DNA from 2 places in the Thermocaproicibacter melissae genome. Region 1 is predicted to be linked to the other one. Evidence: predicted binding sites of a transcription regulator. Region 1 holds the regulator's gene; the other holds the start of a gene.
The links. Region 1 encodes HrcA, which represses chaperone genes, less so after heat shock. Its sites were predicted from a motif close to TGTTAGCACTCNNNNNNNNNGAGTGCTAACA; they were not measured.

Region 1 (11,341 bases):
TTATCCGGCGGACGGCGCCAAATACCCCGACCTGCGCGATGCGCTCGAAAAGCTGCAGCTCAACGATGCGGCGCTCAGCTATGAGCCGGAGACCTCTGCGGCGCTCGGCTTTGGCTTCCGCTGCGGATTCCTCGGCCTGCTGCACATGGAAATCGTGCAGGAGCGTCTGGAACGCGAGTATTCGCTTGACATCATTACCACCGCGCCGAGCGTGGTCTATCGTCTCAAGCTCACCGACGGTTCCACGGTGGAAATCGACAACCCGACGAATTATCCCGACCCCTCCAAAATCTCGGAGGCGTACGAGCCGATTGCGGACGCGCACATCTACACCCCGAAGGATTACGTCGGCAGCATCATGGACCTTTGTCAAGAGCGGCGCGGCACGTTCCTCGATATGAATTACCTTGATACGGACCGCGTGGATATCCACTATGAGCTTCCGCTCAACGAAATCGTCTATGACTTCTTTGATGCGCTCAAGAGTCGCACGCGCGGTTATGCGTCGTTTGACTATGAGCTTTCGGGCTACAAGAAGAGCAGCCTCGTGAAGCTCGACATCTTGCTCAACGGCGAAACGGTAGACGCGCTTTCGTTCATCATTCATTCGGAAAAAGCATATCCTCGCGCCCGCAAGATGGTTGAAAAGCTGAAGGAGAAAATTCCGCGTCAGCTGTTTGAAGTGCCGATTCAGGCCTGCGTGGGCGGGCGCATTATCGCCCGCGAGACCGTGAAGGCGCTTCGCAAAGACGTTCTCGCAAAGTGCTACGGCGGCGACATTTCGCGCAAGAAGAAACTCCTCGAAAAGCAGAAGGAAGGCAAGAAGCGCATGCGCCAGCTCGGCACGGTAGAGGTGCCGCAGGAGGCGTTTATGAGCGTGCTAAAGCTCGACGAATAAGCGGCCTGAGGCTGCGAAGTTTCATCGCTGGTGGGAGAGATTCAGAAACTTCGAGAAAAATCGAGTCGGGCGGTTTTGCCCGGCTCTTGCTTTATAAAAGGAAGAGAACAGATGCAAAATCCTTTCGGCCTTTACATTCATGTGCCGTTTTGCGACGGAAAATGTCCTTATTGCGACTTCTTTTCCCTGCGCGGAACGGAAGCCATGATGGATGAATATACGGAAAGTATCATTGGCAAAATAAAATTCTGGTCGAAAGAAACCGGCCGAAGCGCGGACACGCTGTATTTCGGCGGCGGAACGCCGAGCCTGCTGGGCGGAAAACGCATTGCCCGCATCACCGAAGCGGCAAGAAGCGTATTCGGCCTGGAAAATGCCGAAATCACCGTGGAGGCAAACCCCGGCGGCGACCTTTCGGATTTTTTCCGCGAAGCCTCGGCGGCGGGCGTAAACCGAGTCTCGCTCGGCTTGCAGTCCGCGGACGAAAACGAACTGCGCCTGCTCGGCCGCAGACATACGGCGGACGATGCGGCCAGGGCCGCGGAAGCGGCGCATCGGGCCGGAATCGAGAACCTTTCCCTAGACCTCATGCTTGCGGTACAGGGGCAGACGGAAGAAAGCCTTGCCCGTTCCGTATCGTTTTGCAGGAAACTTGGCGCGAAACACGTTTCCGCCTACCTGCTTATTCTGGAGCCGCACACGTTATATTGGAAACAAAAAGATACGCTGAACCTGCCGAGTGAAGACGGCGCGGCGGAGCTTTATCTCGCCGCCTGCCGCGAGCTAGAAACACTCGGGTATCGGCAGTATGAAATTTCCAATTTCGCGGAGCCGGGTTTTGAAAGCCGGCACAACACGAAGTACTGGCATTGTGAGGAATACCTTGGTCTCGGGCCTTCGGCACATTCGTTCCTCAGCGGAAAGCGATTTCATTATGCCCGAAGCCTTGCCGGCTTTCTGCGCGGCGAGGAACCGGAGCAGGACGGCACAGGCGGCGGGTTTGAGGAGTTTGCGATGCTCCGCCTGCGCCTGACGGAAGGCCTTACCGACGAAGCCTGCCTCGCGCGGTTCGGAACCCCGATACCCGAGCGCATCAAAAAAGCCGCCCGGCGGTATGAAGCGGGCGGCCTGACGGTCTGCGAAAAAGGCGGCTTTCATTTCACGCCGAAGGGATTTCTTGTTTCCAATATGCTCACAGCGGAAATTCTGTTTGCAGGCTGAGCCTGCACGCACGGACTATTGATGTCGGGCGCCTTAATGGTGCCCAGACGGTGTAAATTTCCAGCGAAAATTCCTGTTACGTCACAATTAGTTTACAAATAAAAACTTGACATTCGGGCAAAGTAATGGTACTCTTATAGACAGAGTTAGCACTCAACATACACGAGTGCTAATCCATAGATAAGAAGGGAAAAGGGTTGGAACTTAGCGAACGAAAACGGAAAATCCTCGCAGCGGTCGTGGAACTCTACATCGCAACAGGCGAGCCGGTTGGTTCAAAGTCGCTTTGCGATACCCTTAACTTCCGGGTGTCTCCGGCAACCGTTCGCAATGAGATGAGTGAGTTGAGCTCCATGGGCCTTTTGGAGCAGCCGCATACGTCGGCCGGGCGCGTTCCTTCCCAGAAAGGCTACCGCGTTTACATTGATTCGCTCATGAAACGGCGGCCCATTTCACAGGAAGAGAAGCAGTATCTCGACAGTATGATTCTTCCCTCCGCCTACGACCCGGAAAAGCTTCTGGAAGGCGTGGCAAAGGTACTTGCTTCCATGACAAAGTACGCAGCAGTCTCCACCACTCCGAGCGGTGAAGACGGCGTCATTCGGGCGATTCAGTTGGTGCAGACCAGCCGCCGCACGGCAATGGTCATCCTGATGACCTCAGCCGGTACGATGAAGAGCCGCGTTTTCCACTGCGATTTCGACCTCACGCCGGAAATCCTCAGGGTTTTCTTCCGCCTGCTGAACGAAAAGCTGGTTGGTGTGCCGGTTATCTCCGTTACGCCGGCCTATATGCAGACTTTGGCGGCATCGCTGGGCGATATGGCCATGATGATGAGTTCGGCGCTGATGGCGGTGGCGGAAGCGGCAAGAGAATCCGCACATTCCGATGTGTGCCTGAACGGTGAAGTCAACTTGCTGATTTACCCGGAATTCAGGCAGGAAGATATCCGAAGAATCGTAGATTTTCTCTCGCGTCCCGCAGACCTCTGTAAGCTACTCTCGAGAGGAAAAGAGAACACCAAAGTGCTCATCGGCCTTGAAAGTCAGCGTCCGGAACTGCAGGATTCCAGCGTGATTGTCTCACGCTACTCCATCGGCAACAGAGACGCCGGAGCGATTGCGGTTATCGGCCCGACGCGCATGGATTACGGAAAAATCATCACCAACATGGAATACCTTTCCAGTTCGGTCGGCAGAATGCTCACCGAGTTGATGGATTTAGATTAATAAAGGGGGGCTTTTCTCTTGAATCAAGAAAAAGAGAACGCCAAAAAAGAAAAGCAGGAGGCAGCCGAAAACACAGCAGCTGAAAAAGAGACAGCTGATAAGAAAATAGCGGAAAACACCGGTGAAGAAAAGCAAGAGGCAGCCGAAAATACAACGGCCGAAAATGCAACGGCTGAGAAAGAGACAGCCGAGAAGATGGCGGAAAACACCGGTGAAGAGAAGCCGACGGCCGAAACTCAGGGTGGCGAGGGAAATCAGGTTCCCGATGCCGAATTACTCAAGAAAGAACTGGAAGAAACCAAGAAAAAGCTCGAAGAAACCGAGAAAGCCCTTGCAAAGCAGAAAGACATCTTGCTGCGCACGGCGGCGGAGTACGATAACTACCGCAAACGCACGGCGAGGGAAAAGGAAGCCCTTTACAACGATGCCGTAGCGGATGCCGTGAAAGAGTTCCTCGGCGTTGAAGATAATCTGGAACGTGCACTGGAGCAGAAAGAGTGCTCGGTTGAAGCTCTTCGCACAGGTGTGGAAATGACCCACAAACAGATGCTTGCGGCGCTCGAAAAGCTCGGCGTTACCGAAATGGGAAAAGAGGGCGAACCCTTTGACCCGATGAAGCACAACGCCGTTGCCCACATCGAAGACGAAAACCTCGGTGAGAACGTCGTTGCAAAGGTGTTCCAGAAAGGCTATTGCATAGGCGACAAAGTCATTCGCCACGCGATGGTTCAGGCTGCGAACTAAAACAGCGTGCATGCCGCCTGCGGCAAAAGAAAGCCAAAAGGCGGATATTGGCGTGGGGGTTGAAAAAACTCCCGTGTTTTTAGGTAAATATAATCGGTGCGGGCAACCGCTTCCGGTTTATCCATAAATTTGAATCCGAACGAAAGAAATGTATTTTGGAGGTAATCAATATGTCCAAAACAATTGGAATTGACCTAGGTACAACAAACTCGTGTGTTGCCGTGATTGAAGGTGGCAAACCTGTTGTTATTCCGAACTCTGAAGGTGCCCGCACGACACCGTCTGTTGTCGCTTTCTCCAAGACCGGTGAACGCATGGTCGGTCAGGTGGCAAAGCGTCAGGCAATTACAAACCCGGAACGCACCATTTTGTCCATTAAGCGTGAAATGGGTTCCGATTACAAGGTAACAATCGACGGCAAAAGCTATACCCCGCAGGAAATTTCGGCTATGATTCTGCAGAAGCTGAAAGCAGACGCAGAAGCATACCTCGGTGAGACCGTCAATTCCGCAGTTATTACTGTTCCGGCTTACTTCACCGACAGCCAGCGCCAGGCGACAAAAGACGCCGGTAAGATTGCTGGCCTCGAAGTCAAGCGTATCATCAACGAGCCGACGGCCGCAGCTCTTTCCTACGGCATCGACAAGGGCCAGGAACAGAAAATCATGGTCTATGACCTCGGCGGCGGTACATTCGATGTTTCCATCATCGAGATGGGCGACGGCGTGCAGGAGGTTCTGGCAACCGCTGGTAACAACCGCCTCGGCGGCGATGACTTCGACAAGCGCATCATGGACTGGATGATTTCCGAGTTCAAGAAAGAAAACGGAATCGACCTCTCGGGCGACAAGATGGCAATGCAGCGCTTGAAGGAAGCTGCTGAAAAAGCGAAGATTGAGCTTTCCAGCATGACCTCCACGCAGATTAACCTGCCGTTCATCACCGCAGACGCAAGCGGCCCGAAGCACCTCGACATGACCCTGACCCGCGCAAAGTTCGACGAGCTCACCGCAGACTTGGTTGAAAAGACCGTTGAGCCGGTTAAGCAGGCACTTTCCGACGCAGGCCTCACCTTCAACGACATCAGCAAGGTTCTCATGGTCGGCGGTTCTTCCCGTATTCCGGCTGTTCAGGAAGCTGTTAAGAGACTTTCCGGCAAAGAGCCGTTCAAGGGCATTAACCCGGATGAATGCGTTGCAATCGGTGCTGCACTGCAGGCTGGTGTTCTCGGCGGCGAAGTCGAAGGACTGCTCCTCTTGGATGTTACTCCGCTTTCGCTCGGCGTTGAGACCATGGGCGGTGTCATGACTAAGATCATTGAACGCAACACTACCATCCCGACGAAGAAGAGCCAAATCTTCTCCACGGCAACCGACAACCAGACATCCGTTGAGATTAACGTGCTGCAAGGTGAACGTGAATTTGCCCGCGACAATAAGCAGCTCGGTATCTTCAAACTGGATGGAATCCCGCCGGCACCGCGTGGAATTCCTCAGATTGAGGTTACGTTCGATATCGACGCCAACGGCATCGTGAATGTTTCCGCAAAAGACCTTGGCACTGGAAAACAGCAGAAGATTACAATTACTTCCAGCTCCAACATGAGCAAGGAAGATATTGACCGCGCTATCAAGGAAGCTCAGAAATATGAAGCAGAAGACAAGAAGCGCCGTGCAACAGTTGACGCTAAGAACGCAGCCGAAAACCTCTGCTATGAGGTTGAAAAGCTTCTGAGAGAGAACGGCGACAAGATTAGCGAGTCTGACAAGACCGAACTGAACTCTAAGATTTCCGAAGTCCGCTCGACCATGTCTTCGGACAATGCTGACGAAATTAAGGCAAAGACCGAAGAACTGCAGAAGACAATGTTTGCGGTAAGTGAAAAACTCTACAAGAATGTCGCTTCGCAGGGTGCTGCTCAGCAGACGCAGACCGGCCCGTCCACCGATGCAAACGGAAACACTGTCTACAATGCCGAATATCATGATGTAGACGATAACAAGAAATAAGCCAAAAGAAACCATTCTCCTGGTGGTAGAGATCGTCGGGAGCGGTTTGATGAACGAAAGAACGCAGATTTGATCCAATACGAGATGGGGCAGCCGGCCGGCTGCCCCTCACCGTGTTATTTCAGGAGTGATAGGCTTGGCTGAAAAAGACTACTACAAAATCATGGGCGTGCCAAGAAATGCCACTGAAGCTGAGATAAAAAAGGCATATCGGGAGCTCGCAAAAAAATATCATCCTGATCTGCACCCGGGCGACAAAGAGGCGGAAGCGAAGTTCAAGGAGATTAACGAAGCCTATGAGGTTCTCTCCGATAAAGACAAGCGCGCACGCTACGATCAGTTCGGCCAGGCGGGGGTAGACCCAAATTTCGGCGGCGGTGCGGGCGGAAGCCCATTCACCGGCGGATTCGACATAGACGATATTTTCAACAGTGTTTTCGGTGGCTTTGGGTTTGATGGCTTTGGCGTCGGGCGTCGGGCGGCCTCGAACGCGCCGCGGCGCGGCACCGACAGTGAAGCCTCAGTTACCATCAGCTTTGAAGAGGCCGCTAAGGGCTGTGTAAGGCAGGTTACTTATAATCAGGTACAGGTTTGTGAAGAGTGCCACGGCACCGGCGCAAAAAACGGCGCGACCCGCACTTGCCCGCAATGCAACGGCACAGGCCAAGTGCGCATCAGTCAGCGCACGCCGTTCGGCTTGGTTCAGACGACCCGTACCTGCGACCGCTGCGGTGGTTCCGGCAAGGTCATTGACGACCCCTGCCCGGCGTGCGGCGGCAGCGGCAGAGTGAATCGCCATAAGACAATTGAAATCAATGTGCCGGCAGGCATCGACTCCAACCAGATTCTCAACGTGAGCGGAAAGGGCAATGCCGGCGTGAACGGCGGCCCGAACGGCGACCTTCATGTCCTCGTGCATGTGGAACCGCACCCGATTTTTGAACGGCGCGGAAACGACGTTTGGTGTGAACTGCCGATTACCTTTACCCAGGCAGCGCTTGGTGCAGAGGTCGTGGTGCCGACCATCGACGGCAAAGTGGAGTATCAGATTCACCCGGGCACTCAGCCGGGTGACGTATTTAAGCTGCGCGGCAAAGGAATTCCGAAGCTCGGCAGCAGAGGCCGCGGCGACCAGTATGTGCGCATGACGATTGAGGTTCCGCGGAACCTTTCTCAGAAGCAAAAAGATTTACTGCGTGAATTTGAGAAATCCGGCGAAGATAAGAATTATCAGAAACGCCGTTCGTTCTTTGAGAAACTGAAGAGTACCTTCGGTGAGTAATTACAGTTAAGTGACAAAAGTAGCCGGAGAGAGAATCTGTTCTCTCTCCGGCTACTTTTTTGATTTCTTTCGTTTTTGCAAAAAGACACTTTGGTATTTGTTTCTTGTCAGACTTCACTGCGTGGAAGGCAGAAAGAAAAATCATCAACAAAATAGGCCTCCTGCCGCACCAGCGGCAGGAGGCCTTATTTGGTTTTGCTGGTTATTCGAGCTCGAACGCTCCGGTGTAGAGCTGATAGTATTTGCCCTTTTGCTCAATGAGCTGTTCGTGGCTGCCGCGTTCAATGATGCGGCCGTGGTCGAGAACCATGATGACGTCGGAATTCTGTACGGTGGAGAGGCGGTGCGCGATGACGAACACGGTGCGGCCTTTCATCAGCGCATCCATGCCCTTCTGGACAATCGCCTCGGTGCGGGTGTCGATGGAGGACGTCGCTTCGTCAAGAATCATGACGGGCGGGTCGGCAACAGCCGCACGCGCAATCGAGATAAGCTGGCGCTGGCCTTGTGAAAGTCCGCTGCCGTCGCCTTCCAACACCGTCTGGTAGCCGTTCGGAAGCATGCGGATGAACCCGTCTGCGTTAGCGAGCTTCGCCGCTGCAATACATTCTTCGTCGGTCGCATCGAGCTTGCCGTAGCGGATGTTGTCCATCACGGTGCCGGTGAAGAGGTTTACGTCCTGCAGCACGATTCCGAGAGAACGCCGCAGGTCGGATTTTTTGATTTTGTTAATGTTGATGCCGTCGTAGCGGATTTTACCGTCCGCAATGTCATAGAAGCGGTTGATGAGGTTGGTAATTGTCGTTTTGCCGGCACCGGTCGCTCCGACGAACGCGACCTTCTGACCGGGTTTCGCGTAAAGGGTGATGTTGTGCAAAACGGGCTTGTCAGGGTCATAGCCAAAGTCGACATCGTAAAAACGGATTTCGCCGCGCAGCGGAGTGTAGGTTACGGTGCCGTCGCTGTGAGGATGTTTCCAAGCCCACATGTCGGTGCGTTCCTTGCACTCCTTGATTTCGCCGTTTTCAATCTTGGCGTTTACGAGAGTAACATAGCCGTTGTCTTCTTCCGGCTTTTCGTCGAGCAAATCGAAGATTCTCGAAGCGCCTGCCATAGCCATGACGACCATGTTGAACTGTGAGGAAATCTGGCCGATTGGGTTGATAAAACTACGGGAAAGGGTGAGGAACGAAATGATGGTGCCGATGGAGAAGGGCTTCATTCCAGTCAGAGTGAGGTTCGGCCAGCCGGCAATGGCAACGGAACCGCCGACAAGGGCAAGGAGAACATACAGAACATAGCCCATGTTGCCGACGACCGGCATGGTGATGTTGCCGTATTTGCTTGCTTCCGTTGCGCAGTAGCACAGTTCTTCGTTCTTTTTGTCAAACGCCTCTTTGGTTTCCTCCTCATGGCAGAAGACCTTGATGACCTTCTGGCCGTTAATCATCTCTTCAATGAAACCGTTCACATCGCCGAGAGTTTGCTGCTGCCTCATGAAGTAAACGCCGCTTCTGCTCACGATGGCCTTCATGACCTTCAGCAGGAGGAACGCGAACACAAGCACGAAGCCAGAAAGCGGGACGCTTAGGTAGAGCATAGAGACAAACGATGCCACAACCATAACAATGGAGGAGAACATCTGCGGAATGCTTTGCGAAATCGCTTGGCGCAGCGCATCGGTATCGTTTGTGTAGCAGCTCATCACATCGCCGTGAGAGTGGGTGTCAAAATAGCGAATTGGCAAAGTCTGCATATGACAAAACATTTCATCGCGGATGTCTTTCAAGGTGCCCTGCTCCACAACGACCATGATGAGGTTGTAGGTCAGGGTTGCAAGAATACCGGTCAGATAGACGGCACCCATCATCAGGATCGCTTTGAGCAAATTGGAAAAGTCGGGGTTTGGCTGCCCGACGAGCGGCACAATGTAATTGTCAACAAGAGGCTGCAGAAAGAGGGAAGATGCGGCGTTTGCTCCCGCGCTTAAAAGAATGCAGATTACCACAACAATCAGGTGGACTTTATACTTTGCTACATAAGAGAGAAGCCGCTTGATGGTCCCCGGTTTGAAACGCTGCTTGGGAGGAACGCCATGTGGAGGATTCCCTTGCCCGGTACGTGCCTTATACATGGAGTTTGCCCCCTTTGTTCTGAGATTCATAAACTTCACGATAAATGTCGCAGGTCTTCATCAGCTCGTCGTGTGTGCCGACGGCGTAAATCTTGCCGTCGTTCATCACGATAATCTTGTCGGCGTCCATGACTGACGCCACACGCTGAGCGATGATGATTTTGGTCGTTTGCGGAATATAATTTTTCAAGCCGGCGCGGATGAGGCTGTCTGTCTTGGTATCAACCGCGCTGGTTGAGTCGTCAAGAATCAGAACCTTTGGGTTTTTCAGCAGGGCGCGTGCAATGCAAAGGCGCTGCTTCTGTCCGCCCGAAACGTTTGTGCCGCCTTGTTCGATGTAGGTGTCATAGCCATTCGGAAATTCCCGAATAAAGCCGTCTGCCTGCGCGAGCTTGCAGGCATTGACGATTTCCTCATCCGTTGCATTGGGGTTGCCCCAGCGCAGGTTTTCTTTGATGGTGCCGGAGAACAGAACATTCTTTTGCAGCACCATGGCAACCGCGTTGCGCAGGGCTTCGATGTCGTAATCGCGGACATCCACACCGCCGACACATACACTTCCTTCCACAACATCGTAAAGGCGCGGAATCAACTGCACAAGGCTCGATTTCGAGGAGCCTGTACCGCCGAGGATGCCGACCATTTCGCCGGATTTGATGGAGAGATTGATGTGGCTCAGAACCGGTTTATCCGCCTTACGCGCATAAGTAAAGGTGACATCCTTGAACTCAATGGAACCGTCTTTTACTTCCTTAATCGCGTTCGGCTTGTTGACAATGTCACTCTTTTCCGTGAGAACCGCGTAAATACGTTCCGCCGAAGAACGGGAAATCATAATCATAACGAAAATCATGGAGAGCATCATGAGGCTCATCAGAATCTGCATGGAATAGGTGATGAGACCCGTGAGGTCGCCGGTTGTCAGCCCGTTTAACGGGTTATTGCCGGAAGCAACGATTTCCTTTGCGCCGAACCATGAAATAAGAATCATAACGGTGTAAATGCAAATTTGCATCAGCGGCATATTGAAAGCGAGACGCTTTTCCGCCTTGACAAAGAGGTCAAAAATCCTCTGTGAAATGTTTTTGAATTTTTCCTCTTCAAATTCTTCTCGGTTGTAAGATTTCACGACACGGATGCCGAGAAGGTTTTCCTGCACGACATTGTTGAGCCTGTCGTAGGTCTTGAACACCCGCACAAAAATCGGGTGTACATTAACGGCAATGAAAATCAGACCGCCGAAGAGAATCGGCATGATGACGAGAAAAATAAGCGACATGCGTGCACTGATGCGGAACGCAAAAATGAGCGCAAAAATAATCATAATCGGCGCACGGATTCCGAGACGGTTGAGCATCTGAAAAGCCATTTGGAGGTTTGTCACGTCGGTCGTGAGACGCGTGATGATGCTGCCGGTGGAAAAGCGGTCGATATTCGAGAATGAAAAATTCTGAACATTGTGGAACATATCGTGGCGAAGGTTCTTCGCAAATCCAGAAGAAGCCTTTGCGGCGCTTGTCCCCGCAAGGACACCAACAACGAGGGAGCTAATTGCAGCCGCAACAAGGGCCAGACCAAACCGAATAATGCTCGACATGTCTTTTTTACTGATGCCGTAGTCAATTAAATAGGACATGAGTGTTGGAATCAAAATCTCAAAGAAGGATTCGAGAATTACATAAATAGGTGTGAGAATGGTATCCTTTTTGTATTCTCGCACACACGAAAGCAGTCGTTTGACCATACGTCGTCTCCCTTAATGGTTTTTGCTGGATTCTAAAGAATGAGCGCCACCGGTATGTTTTGCCGGTTCGTGCGCTGTCA
Region 2 (11,341 bases), 490 kb from region 1:
CGACGGCATCGCGGAGCGCGGCACACACGACGAGCTTCTTGCAAAAGGCGGAATCTACGCGAAATACTATAACATGCAGTTTGAATCCTCGGCGGCCGTGTGAGCTGCCGTTCAACAGAAACGGAGCGTACCAGATGCACGAACTTCCCATCGTCCTTGACATTATCCGCGTGATGAAGGACGAAGCCAAAAAGCACGGATTCCACGAGATAACGAAAATCACGCTTGTCATCGGTGAGCTTTCTTCCGTTGTGGATGAATCCGTACAGATGTATTTTGAAGTGGCGGCAAAGGACACACCCTGCGCAAATGCAAAGCTCGTCTTTGAGCACCGCCCTGCCATGCTGAAATGCACTGTATGCGGAACCGAATTTCCGCACGAAAAAAGTTTCGACTGCCCCGCCTGCGGCGGGAGCTCCGTTCTTATTAAAGGTACTGGAACGGAATTTTATATTAAATCTTTCGACGGAAACTGACACCACCGCCGAAGTACGATTGAGAAAAGGAGTTTACACATGGAAGTTATAATCATGAAAGAACTTCTGGAAGCGAACGAGAAGCTTGCAGAAGAAAACAGAGCCTATTTTTCCGGAAGGCATATTCTTGCCGTCAACCTGATGGGTTCCCCTGGATCCGGAAAAACCACACTGATTTCGGCGCTTGCAAAGGAGCTTGCCCCGATTTCGGTCGGCGTTATTGAAGGCGACATCGCATCCTCCATCGACGCGGAAAATCTTGAGAAGCAGGGAATCCGTTCCTCGCAGATTAACACCTGCGGCGAATGTCATCTCGATTCGCGCGTTATCCGCGACGGCGCCGAGAAAATCGACCTGCGTGACGCCATTGTCTTCATTGAGAATGTTGGCAACCTGATCTGCCCGGCAGAATTTGACTTGGGCGAAAACGTGCGTCTGCTCGCAGCAAGCGTTCCGGAAGGCGACGACAAGCCGTTCAAATATGTTCCGATGTTTAGCTATGCTGACGCTGTTGTGCTGACGAAATGCGACCTCAAGGAAGCTGTGGGCTTCGACACCGAAAACTTCAACAAGGGTCTGCGCGCAATTTCTCAGGCGCCTGTATTTGAAGTCAGCCTCAAGAAAGGCCAGACTCCTGCCGGTGTGAAAGAAATTGCCGACTACCTGAGGGCAAAGTACGAGGCGCTCCCCAAAGCATAAGCCTTTTTCCTGCAAGCGGAAATATCTTCGTAAATTATTGACAATTTTATTCGTTGTTATATAATAATATTCGTAAGATATTTACAACTAGTCGGGCGATTTCGGGAACAGGAGTGGATTAGTATGAGCCATTATGCAATTACCATCGCACGCGGCTACGGAAGCGGCGGACGCAGAATCGGGCAAAAACTTGCCGACAGGTTGAACATTGATTTTGTTGACCGCGAGCTGCTGCAGCTTGCCTCCATTGAAAGCGGAATTAACGAAGAATTGTTCGGCGAGGCAGACGAACGCCTGACAAAACCGCTGTTGTTCAAAAATCTTCGGAAAAACCGCGTGGGCAATGTACTCACTCCAGAACAAAACGGCTTTATTTCTGACGAGAACCTTTACAATTACCAAGCAAAGGTACTAAGGAGCCTGCTGGAACGCGAGTCCTTTGTGGTAATGGGCCGCGCTGCCGACTTTATTTTCCGTGATTATCCGAACGTCCTCACCGTCAACATTCAGGCTTCGCGTGAGTTTTGCGTAAAGGCCACCATGGAGTACAACGACCTTTCCGAAAAAGAAGCCGAGGCTTTTGTTGCGAAAACGGACAAATACCGCGAAGACTTTTATCGGTACTACACCGGTCAGGAATGGAATGTTCCGTCGAACTTTGACTTGTGCTTAAACAGTGAACGCCTCGGGGACGAAAACTGCATCCGACTGATTATTGAAGCGGCAAAGCTGAAAATCGGCTCAGACTTTGTTGTTCCGAAAGAATAAACCGTTAAAGGAAACCTCCCCGCCTTCGGAAACGGAGGCGGGTTTTTTCCGGGCTATACGCAGGGAGGATTTGAACCATTGAGAAAAGCGATTGACTGGCACGCTCAGTATTTCATTCCGGAGCTGCTGTTCTTCCAGAACGGTTGTGTTTTCACCGGCAGTGTAAACAATGACGGCGAAAAGGAATTCCGCTACAAGCTGTCTCCTGCCCAAGAAGCGGAAGAAGGCGCAGATAGTGACCCTCCGCGCAGAGTCATTCTGGTGGAGGTCTGGTACGGGCCTTTCTGCTATGAAAAAAGCACAATAGAAGACCGGCACAGCTTCCCCATGGACGAAAACGGGCGGCAGGAAGCCATCAATTGGCTGGCTGCAAAATATGAGGAAATGATTCCGGGCTAAAGCCTGCATCTGCCAAAAAAGAGCTGCGCTCCGACGGAAATTAAGTCGGAGTGCAGCTCTTTTTACGTGTCATCGACGATGGATTGGAGGCATTGGATCAAGTCCTGCAGATTCTTGATTTGGACATTCTTCTCGAGAATGGCGTTTTTCAAGTCAATGGACAGCGACTCGAACCGGCTGCGCATACTTGGATCAATATAAGACGCCATTGCATCACCTCTTTGCATTATGTTGCCCGAAGAAGGCAATTTCAAACGCTGTTTCTAAATTTTTTCTATTTTTTGTATGAAGTGAAAAAAGCCTGCATAGCATAACGCAGAGGTGAACTGCAATGGATTATTCCGGATACCAAGAATTTCCCTTCCCCTCGGAACTCACAGAGCAGGAAAAAAAGGCAAAGAAGTTTTTCCTTTCCTTGCCGGACGACGAACAGCTTGCCATGCTGAACGGGTGCTGCTCCTATGAGGAGTTCCGCAACCGCGTTTTCGCGCGGATGTCGGACATAGACGTCCGTGCGTAAGGCACAAAAACAAGGCAGACGCCAATTGGCGCCTGCCTTGTTTTGTTTCCAGTAATCTGGAGGGAATGACGATGATTAATACGCACCGCCCATGTCGCCGCCAGCAGCTGCATTATTCTGAGCAGGCTCTTTCTTGTCAGCAACAAGGGATTCGGTGGTGAGAACCATAGAAGCGACAGAGGCAGCGTTCTGCAGTGCGGAACGAGTTACCTTGGTCGGGTCTACGATGCCTAAGGAAATCATGTCGCCATACTTGTTGTTCGCAAAGTCGTAGCCGTAGCCGATCTTGCCGGACTTCTTGATGGCGTCGATGATGATGGAGCCTTCGAGGCCAGCATTGTAAGCAATCTGACGAACCGGCTCTTCCAGTGCGCGGAGAACAATCTTTGCACCGGTCTTTACGTCGCCTTCGGATTTGTCAACAAGGGCTTGGACAGCCGGAATGGTGTTGATGAGAGCAACGCCGCCGCCCGCTACAATGCCTTCTTCAACAGCAGCTTTCGTAGCAGAAAGGGCGTCTTCCACGCGGAGCTTCTTCTCTTTCATTTCGACTTCTGTTGCAGCGCCGACTTTGATGACTGCTACGCCGCCGGACAGCTTTGCAAGGCGCTCCTGGAGCTTCTCTTTGTCGAAATCGGAAGTTGTTTTTTCAATCTGAGCGCGAATCTGAGCAACACGGTCAGCAATTGCTTTCTTGTCACCGGAGCCGTCAACAATAATGGTGTTTTCTTTGTCAACCTTGACCTGACGTGCATGGCCGAGCTGATCAAGAGTTGTCTCTTTCAGTTCAAGGCCAAGTTCAGAGGAGATAACCTGACCGCCAGTGAGAATAGCAATATCCTGAAGCATTTCTTTGCGTCTGTCACCGAAGCCCGGAGCCTTAACAGCAACGCAAGTGAAGGTGCCGCGGAGTTTGTTCAGGATCAGAGTGCTGAGTGCTTCACCTTCAACATCTTCTGCGATGATGAGGAGCTTCTTGCCGGCCTGAACAATCTTCTCGAGGAGCGGTAAGATTTCCTGAATGTTAGAAATCTTTTTGTCCGTAATCAGAATGGAGGCATCGTCAATGACGGCTTCCATCTTCTCGGTATCCGTGACCATGTAAGGAGTAACATAGCCGCGGTCAAACATCATACCTTCAACAACTTCGGAATAGGTTTCAGCAGTCTTGGATTCTTCCACGGTGATAACGCCGTCGGAAGTAACCTTCTGCATTGCTTCCGAAATCAGTTTGCCGATAAAGTCATTGGAAGCAGAAATCGAAGCAACACGGGCAATGTCGTCCGGGCCGGAAACCTTCTTGGAGTTCTTCTTCAGGGTCTCAACTGCTACATCAACAGCAGCCTGAATGCCCTTGTGAATCTCCATCGGGTTAGCACCGGCAGCAACGTTCTTCATGCCTTCGCGAATGAGGCACTGTGCAAGGAGGGTTGCGGTGGTGGTACCGTCGCCAGCCACATCGTTCGTCTTTGTGGCAACTTCCTTGACGAGCTGAGCACCCATGTTCTCAAACGGATCGTCGAGTTCGATTTCCTTTGCAATGGTTACACCGTCATTGGTGATGAGCGGTGCGCCATATTTTTTGTCGAGAACGACGTTACGACCCTTCGGTCCGAGTGTAATTTTAACGGTATCGGCAAGCTGATTAACGCCGCTAAGAAGTGCTTTTCTCGCATCTTCGCCATATTTGATCTGTTTCGCCATAATCTATTCCTCCAAAATTTTTCTCAGTATTTTAAGCTATGCAATTACTCCACAACTGCAAGAATGTCGCTCTGACGGACAAGTGTGTATTCTTCGCCGTCAATCTTAACTTCTGTTCCAGCGTATTTGCTGGTGATGACACGATCGCCCTTTTTGACATACATCTTGACCTCTTTGCCATCAACAAGGCCGCCCGGGCCAACCTCGATCACGTCTGCGATCTGCGGTTTCTCTTTGGCGGAGCTGGCAAGAATAACGCCACCTTTTGTTGTTTCTTCCGCTTCTTCCATTTTGATCAGGACTCTGTCAAGCAATGGTTTGATCGTCATAATATATCCTCCTTGAAAATTAACGATTTGTTAGCACTCAATGTTCCCGAGTGCTAACATATATTTTATCGACTTCCCTCTGAAAAATCAAGAGTTTTTCTATGAAAATCGGGAAGTTAATAATTTTTTTACAAATAAAAAATGCCGTTCTGTCGCTGTTCCGCTCATTTTTCCTGCTCGTTCTTTTCTTTGAAATACATATAGTATTGGCAGCGAATCATTCCATTATAAAGTTTTCTGCGTTTTGCGGCCCTTCTTCCGAAACATTTTTCAAAGGTTTCATCCGGTGTGATGAAGGAGTAGCTCCAACCGCGGCGCGGAACAAACACCTTACCCATTGTACGGTAAATCTCCTCGGCTGCGCGAAGGTCAAGCAGGCGCTCTCCGTATGGCGGATTACAGATAACGCAGCCGAAATCTCCTTCTTCGCGGAAATCTGCAATATCGCGTCTTTCAACGTGTACGCAGCCGGAAACTCCTGCTTTCTGCGCGTTTTCCGCCGCAAGTGCTACCGCCGCGGGGTCAATGTCGTACCCTTTGGCGATAAAACCGGTATCGTGCATTTCGAGGGAACGGGCACGCTCGCGTTCCTTTTTCCAAACTCCGCTGTCGATGGTGTTCCACCCCTCTGCATCAAACCGGCGCGAAACGCCCGGCGCAATATTCAGCGCTGTCAATGCTGCTTCAATCAGAAGAGTGCCGGAGCCGCAGAACGGATCTATGAAATTCGCGTCGTGACGAACGCGCGAGAAATAAACCATTGCCGCGGCAAGTGTCTCACGAATCGGCGCTTCCGTGGCGTTGGCGCGGTACCCGCGTTTGTGCAAACCCGGGCCGCTCGTGTCAATCATGAGGCTGACCATGTCTTTCAGAATCAGAAAATGAATTTTGCGCGGAAGGCCTGTCTCCTCAAACCAGTTGACGGAGTATTTGCTTTTCAGCCTTTCCACGACCGCTTTTTTGATGATGGACTGGCAGTCCGGAACGCTGGCAAGCTGCGAATTGAGGCAGGAACCGTTGACTGGGAAAGCATCGGTTTTGCCGATCCAGCGCTCCCACGGCAGATTTCTGACGCCTTGGAACAGTTCCTCAAAACTCCGTGCCGGGAAAGTCGCCATTAAGATTTGCACGCGCTCGGCATAGCGGCTGCAGATATTGGCGCGCGCAATCATTTCGTCGGAACCGTCAAAAACGACACGGCCGTTCTGGGGTGCGACATTTTCAGCGCCCATTTTCCGCAGTTCATCCGCCAAAGGTCCCTCAAGCCCAAACAGGCAGGGACAAACAAGCTGAAAATCACTCATTACGTCCTCTTCTCCTTTGATTCAAAAAAAGGGGCTGCTTTGCGCAGCCCCGCACAATCATAAGTTTCTTAAGCCGGTTCCGGTTCCAGCAGGCCGTAACCGCCGCCTCTCCGGCGGTACACAACGCTGATGTCTCCGGTTTCTTCGTTGCGGAACATAAAGAATTGATGGTCCAGAAGTTCCATCTGCAGAATTGCCTCATCCACACTCATCGGCTTCACGGCAAAGCGCTTTCTGCGAACAATTTGAAAGCTGTTCTCCTCATAATCTTCCTCCGAAGAATCGCTTTCGGGAATCAGCAGTTCAGCAGAGCTGAATTTCTTGTTCAAGCGCTTTTTATTTCTTCGGATTTGACTGCCCAAGGAAGCAATGACTTCATCGAGAGCAACATTCATTTCATTTGCGCGAGCTTCGGCGCGGTATATCATTCCCCGGGAAAAGATGGTTATTTCGACGGTCTGGTGGTTTTTCTCCACTGTAACCACGACTTTCGCTTCTGCATCATCGCCGAAAAGACGGTCGAAACGGGACAATTTCTTGGCTGCAAGTTCCTTGAAATTATCTTTCAGGTTAACCTTTCTTCCGATGAAAGTAAGTTTCATGCCGTAAACCCCCTTCTTTCCAGTGGGAAACACAGCTCCCTGCTACTTTCATCATACCATAATTATGATAACCAATAAAGACTCCATGATTAAATTAATACAGATTTATGCCGTGTTACATGGCAACCCATATTGACCGCAATCGGGAGCCCGGCAATGTGTGTGGCATACTGCTCGATATTCACGGCAAGAGCCGTAGTGCTTCCGCCGAAGCCCTGCGGTCCCACATTGAGCTCATTTACGCGGCGCAGCATGCGTTCTTCCAGTTCCGCATAAAACGGGTCTGCATTGCGCTGCGAGACAGGCCGGCAGAGTGCTTTCTTTGCGAGAAGCGCACACAGCTCAAAATCTCCGCCGATTCCTACGCCAATCACCACAGGCGGGCAGGGACGGCCGCCCGCGAGCTTCACCGTTTCTGCGACAAACTCAATCAAGTCATCTTGCGACGCGGCAGGGGTAAACATCTTCAGGCGGCTCATATTTTCGCTGCCAAAGCCCTTTGGCGCAACGGTGAGCGCAATTCTGTCGCCGGGGACAATGCGGGTATGAATCACCGCAGGGGTGTTGTCGCCCGTGTTGCCCCTTCGGATGGGATCGGCTACAACCGAGAGACGAAGGAGGCCATCCAGATATCCGCGCCGCACGCCCTTGTTGACAGCGTCTTCAAACGCGCCTCCGGTAATATGAACATCTTGGCCGATGTCGGCAAACACGACCGCCATACCCGTATCTTGGCAGACGGGCAGATTGAGTTCCCGTGCCGCATCCATATTCGCACCGAGGTCAGCGAGAATGGATTTGCCGATTTTTGAGGTTTCCGTCTTTTCCGCTGCACGGATGACCTGCTCCAAATCTTCCGGCAGTTCTTTATTGGCTTCGATGCAGAGTCTTTTCACTTCTTCTGTAATCTGCTCCGCACGGATTTCTCTAAGTGACATGACTTTTTGCTCCTTCTTTCAAAGTGGTATTCCGTGTGCGGGTAAATCCGGAAACAGGCTTGTCCCCGCTTTTCGCTATGGCATGTTTTCAGCATTGATAACAGGCATAAAATTCTCCGGTATAACAAAAGGCGGAGTGCAAGCACTCCGCTCAACGGAACAAATCCGAATCATTATGTCATTACCGTGTAGAACCCCCACGTCTTGAAAAGCCGCCCCTCTTTGCCTCCATACAGCGCTTGAGGTCAGACATTTTCTCATCGCTTGTCTGCTTAAACTTTGCCATCATGTCCTCAAAACTTGTAGGCTCGTTGCGCCGACCGGCCTGCCACTCGAAATTGCCCGGTCTGCCGCTGCTGTGCTGAGCAGACACTTTGCCGCTTTGGGGAGCTTCATTCACCCTTTTCATCGAAAGGCTGATCTTCCCGTCCGGGTTAATGGCAAGGACTTTGACCTTGATGACCTGATTTTCTGTCACATAATCGCGGATTTCCTTCACGAAAGTGGATGCCACCTCTGAGATGTGCACCATTCCCGTTTTGCCGCCAGGAAGTTCCACAAAAGCCCCGAACTTTGTGATGCCTGTTACTTTCCCCTCAAGAATCGCTCCAACCTCAAGCTGCATAAATAAGTATTTTCCTCCTCAGTCAGGAATGTTTATTTTCCGGCTATATTAACAAAAACGCGCTCTCCGGGTTTCGAGTAGCCCAACGACTCGCGGGCAGCTTTTTCAATATAATCGCTCTGCCCTGAACCCAATGCATTTCTGAGATCATCGTTTTTGATTTCTTGAATTTTGATTTGTTGTTCCACGGAAGCGAGCTCTTGCTTTTTCGCGTTGATCTCCGCCTGCTGCTGCACGAGGAGCATGATGGCGTAAATTGCGAAGGCGACGATTGCGACGCGCAGCAAAATGCTTTTCCGAGGTTTTTGACCTTTGATCAGCTTCATCATGGCGCACGCCTCTTTTTCTTGCCTTGCGTTTTTTACTTTTCCGTTTCGCTTTACGTTGATTATACACTACCGAACAGTGATGTTTCAAGCTATTTTTCCAACTTTGAAGCCGCTTTTGCCCCGATTTCGCACATTTCTTTGCTTTTCGTAATAATTTTCCCGAAGTGCGACGAAGCCATGCCGATGCCGGGTCAAAAAACTTGCGGTAGAGAAAGTCAAAAAGCCTGCGGAAGAGGCCGACCGTCACACGGCCGACCGTCCAGTGCCAAACGAACCATCCGAGCGTCTCGCCCGCAAAGAGATAAAGCCGAAGTTCACCGTAATTCACCGCAAGATTCACGAGGAACGTGAAATATGCGAGGAGGACCATGTAGAAAAAGTCCTGAAAAAAAACGGTGCGGCGCTCTGAACGGAACATTGCCCGCCAAATGCGGAGAATGTCATAGGCTGCACCGGCCACCGCACCAGTCGCAAAAAAGATGAGAAAACCGACAAGCTGAGATGTGAGAGTCAGATTCAAACTGTCTCACTCCCCTATTTGAAAAGCCTGGAAAAAACGCCTCCCCCGGAGGAACGGTTTTCCGTGTATGTCATAGAGGTGATGTCGCCGTCAAGCGTTAATTCTCCGGTTTCCAGGTTCAGCTTGTCGATATGTAGGTTGCTTCCGTGCACGGTAAGGTCGCCAAGATCTGTAATGGCAACAACCGTCTCATCGTTGAAGCTGTCAACATTGGACACTCCCGTTGCTGTCAGCGTTCTGCGGTTCTCCAGAATCAGGCTGTGAGGCATCTTTCCGTTTTTCTGCTGCCCAGCAGTTTGCGCGGATTTCTGTTCGCTCATGGAAGTCCCTCCCGCATTGTGTCTGTATCATTCTTATGCAGACGCGGTGGGACATATACTTTATTCGTCAGAAAGGATCTCGTAGAGGGAAGATGCATCCGCTTTGGAAGCGTACTCATCCACGCTCAAAACTTTTGCGCGGATGTTTTTTGCCCCCAGCGCGATTTCAATCACGTCGCCCGGCTTCACATCGTAAGAAGCGCGTGCAGGCTTTCCGTTGACAGAAACGCGCCCGGCGTCGCAGGCTTCGTTGGCAACGGTTCTGCGTTTGATTAAGCGCGATACTTTCAGGTATTTATCCAGTCTCATAGGTTTCTCCCAAGTTCAAGATTTCAGAAAAAATGATAAGAGGGCTGTAACAAAGCAAAGCTTTGCTGCAGCCCCAAATTTAATTTACAAGAATTTTATTTTGCAACAGCGGTCTTGAACGCTTTGCCAGCTTTGAACGCCGGTACACGAGTTGCAGGAATAGTAATCGGCTTATTCGTGCGCGGATCGCGGCCCTGACGCTCGCTGCGGTTATGAAGCTCAAATGTGCCGAAACCGACAATTTGAACTTTTTCGTTCTTGGCAACAGTCTCAACAACCTTATTGAGGAAGGCGTTAACCGCTTTGTCAGCATCCTTTTTGGAAATGCCGGCCTCGTCAGCGACAATAGAAATCAGTTCGGTTTTATTCATAGTTTTTGACCTCCGTAATTTTATTATTCAACAGCTGACGCTGAGAATTTTGTATCAACCACACCCTTGTGGCGTGGTATGACGGAAAATCATTTATCTGCTTTCTGGTAGCTTGCAACAATAGAATCGCAATACTGTGCAAGTGTCTGTTCGGCCTCAACACCAAGCGCCTCGGAAAGCGACACAGCAGAAAAGAGAAGTTTTCCAATCGTCTGCATTTTTTCGCTTTCCTCCGCCGTTTCCGGAAGCTGTGAGACGTTTTGCACTGCTTCTTCCAACTCAGAAAGACTAACCGCCTTATCAGGAGTTTTCCCATCCGCTTGCAAAATTTTCTTTCCAATTTTCTGCGAACGCATCAGTGCGGGCAGTGCGGGGGAAACGCCTTCAAGAACCTGAGAAACGGTTTTGCGACCTTTGGTGCGTCTCTTAATGGCATCCCAATTTTTAAGGACTTCGCTGCTGTTTTGAACAGTAACATTGCCAAAAACGTGGGGATGTCGCTCAATCATCTTTTTGGCCACGCCATCAACCACATCGGAAAAATCGAAGTTGCCGTTTTCCTTTTCCAGTTGAGAATGAAAAACAACCTGAAGTAAAACGTCACCCAACTCTTCCTCTAGCAATTCGGAATCTTCCTTATCAATTGCTTCTACAGCTTCGTACGTTTCTTCAATCAGATTATTCCGAATTGTTTTGTGGGTTTGCTCGCGGTCCCAAGGGCATCCTTCCGGTGAACGGAGAATCGTCATGATTTGGAGCAAATCATCCATTGTATATTTGTTTTTCCGTTCAAACCGCAAAGCTATGCAGCCTCCACGTCAGTAATTCCCTAAAACTGCTCCTATTTTACCTTATCCAATTATGATTTTCAAGTATTTTCACGATTTTTTGTCCTTTTGGAAGCATAGAAATGTCGTGTTTACTTAAAATTCGGAACCACAGCACACAAACGGCGTATAAAACCACCGCGAGAACCATCGCAAAGCAGACTGCAATCTTCTCCGAGATAAACACAGACACAGCGCGGAAGATCAAATAGGAAAATCCGATGCTCAGCAAAGACGCGAGCAGAGGCTTAAAGAAAATCGCAAAATAATTCATGCGGATCTTCGTCACGCGGAACAGGAA

Region 2: NOG13_RS05545 (co-chaperone GroES) is a predicted target of HrcA. The motif match lies at 4,924-4,954, and genes of this name have one in related genera.

What each region holds. Positions count from the first base shown of each region.
Region 1 is NZ_CP101827.1:1,607,316-1,618,656, reverse strand. It holds gene lepA (translation elongation factor 4) at 1-898, shown strand, start outside; gene hemW (radical SAM family heme chaperone HemW) at 1,010-2,119, shown strand; gene hrcA (heat-inducible transcriptional repressor HrcA) at 2,317-3,348, shown strand; gene NOG13_RS07885 (nucleotide exchange factor GrpE) at 3,367-4,092, shown strand; gene NOG13_RS07880 (hypothetical protein) at 4,089-4,217, opposite strand; gene dnaK (molecular chaperone DnaK) at 4,263-6,101, shown strand; gene dnaJ (molecular chaperone DnaJ) at 6,238-7,383, shown strand; gene NOG13_RS07865 (ABC transporter ATP-binding protein) at 7,586-9,517, opposite strand; gene NOG13_RS07860 (ABC transporter ATP-binding protein) at 9,510-11,261, opposite strand; gene NOG13_RS07855 (MarR family winged helix-turn-helix transcriptional regulator) at 11,339-11,341, opposite strand, start outside.
Region 2 is NZ_CP101827.1:1,115,276-1,126,616, forward strand. It holds gene NOG13_RS05505 (ABC transporter ATP-binding protein) at 1-103, shown strand, start outside; gene NOG13_RS05510 (hydrogenase maturation nickel metallochaperone HypA/HybF) at 135-476, shown strand; gene hypB (hydrogenase nickel incorporation protein HypB) at 516-1,175, shown strand; gene NOG13_RS05520 (cytidylate kinase-like family protein) at 1,299-1,943, shown strand; gene NOG13_RS05525 (hypothetical protein) at 2,022-2,342, shown strand; gene NOG13_RS05530 (molecular chaperone GroEL) at 2,405-2,551, opposite strand; gene NOG13_RS05535 (hypothetical protein) at 2,674-2,862, shown strand; gene groL (chaperonin GroEL) at 2,938-4,566, opposite strand; gene NOG13_RS05545 (co-chaperone GroES) at 4,611-4,895, opposite strand; gene NOG13_RS05550 (THUMP domain-containing class I SAM-dependent RNA methyltransferase) at 5,060-6,199, opposite strand; gene hpf (ribosome hibernation-promoting factor, HPF/YfiA family) at 6,268-6,801, opposite strand; gene NOG13_RS05560 (fumarate hydratase) at 6,891-7,739, opposite strand; gene NOG13_RS05565 (S1 RNA-binding domain-containing protein) at 7,921-8,364, opposite strand; gene NOG13_RS05570 (FtsB family cell division protein) at 8,397-8,609, opposite strand; gene yabQ (spore cortex biosynthesis protein YabQ) at 8,512-9,213, opposite strand; gene yabP (sporulation protein YabP) at 9,228-9,533, opposite strand; gene NOG13_RS05585 (RNA-binding S4 domain-containing protein) at 9,594-9,842, opposite strand; gene NOG13_RS05590 (HU family DNA-binding protein) at 9,938-10,213, opposite strand; gene mazG (nucleoside triphosphate pyrophosphohydrolase) at 10,303-11,013, opposite strand; gene NOG13_RS05600 (putative polysaccharide biosynthesis protein) at 11,060-11,341, opposite strand, start outside.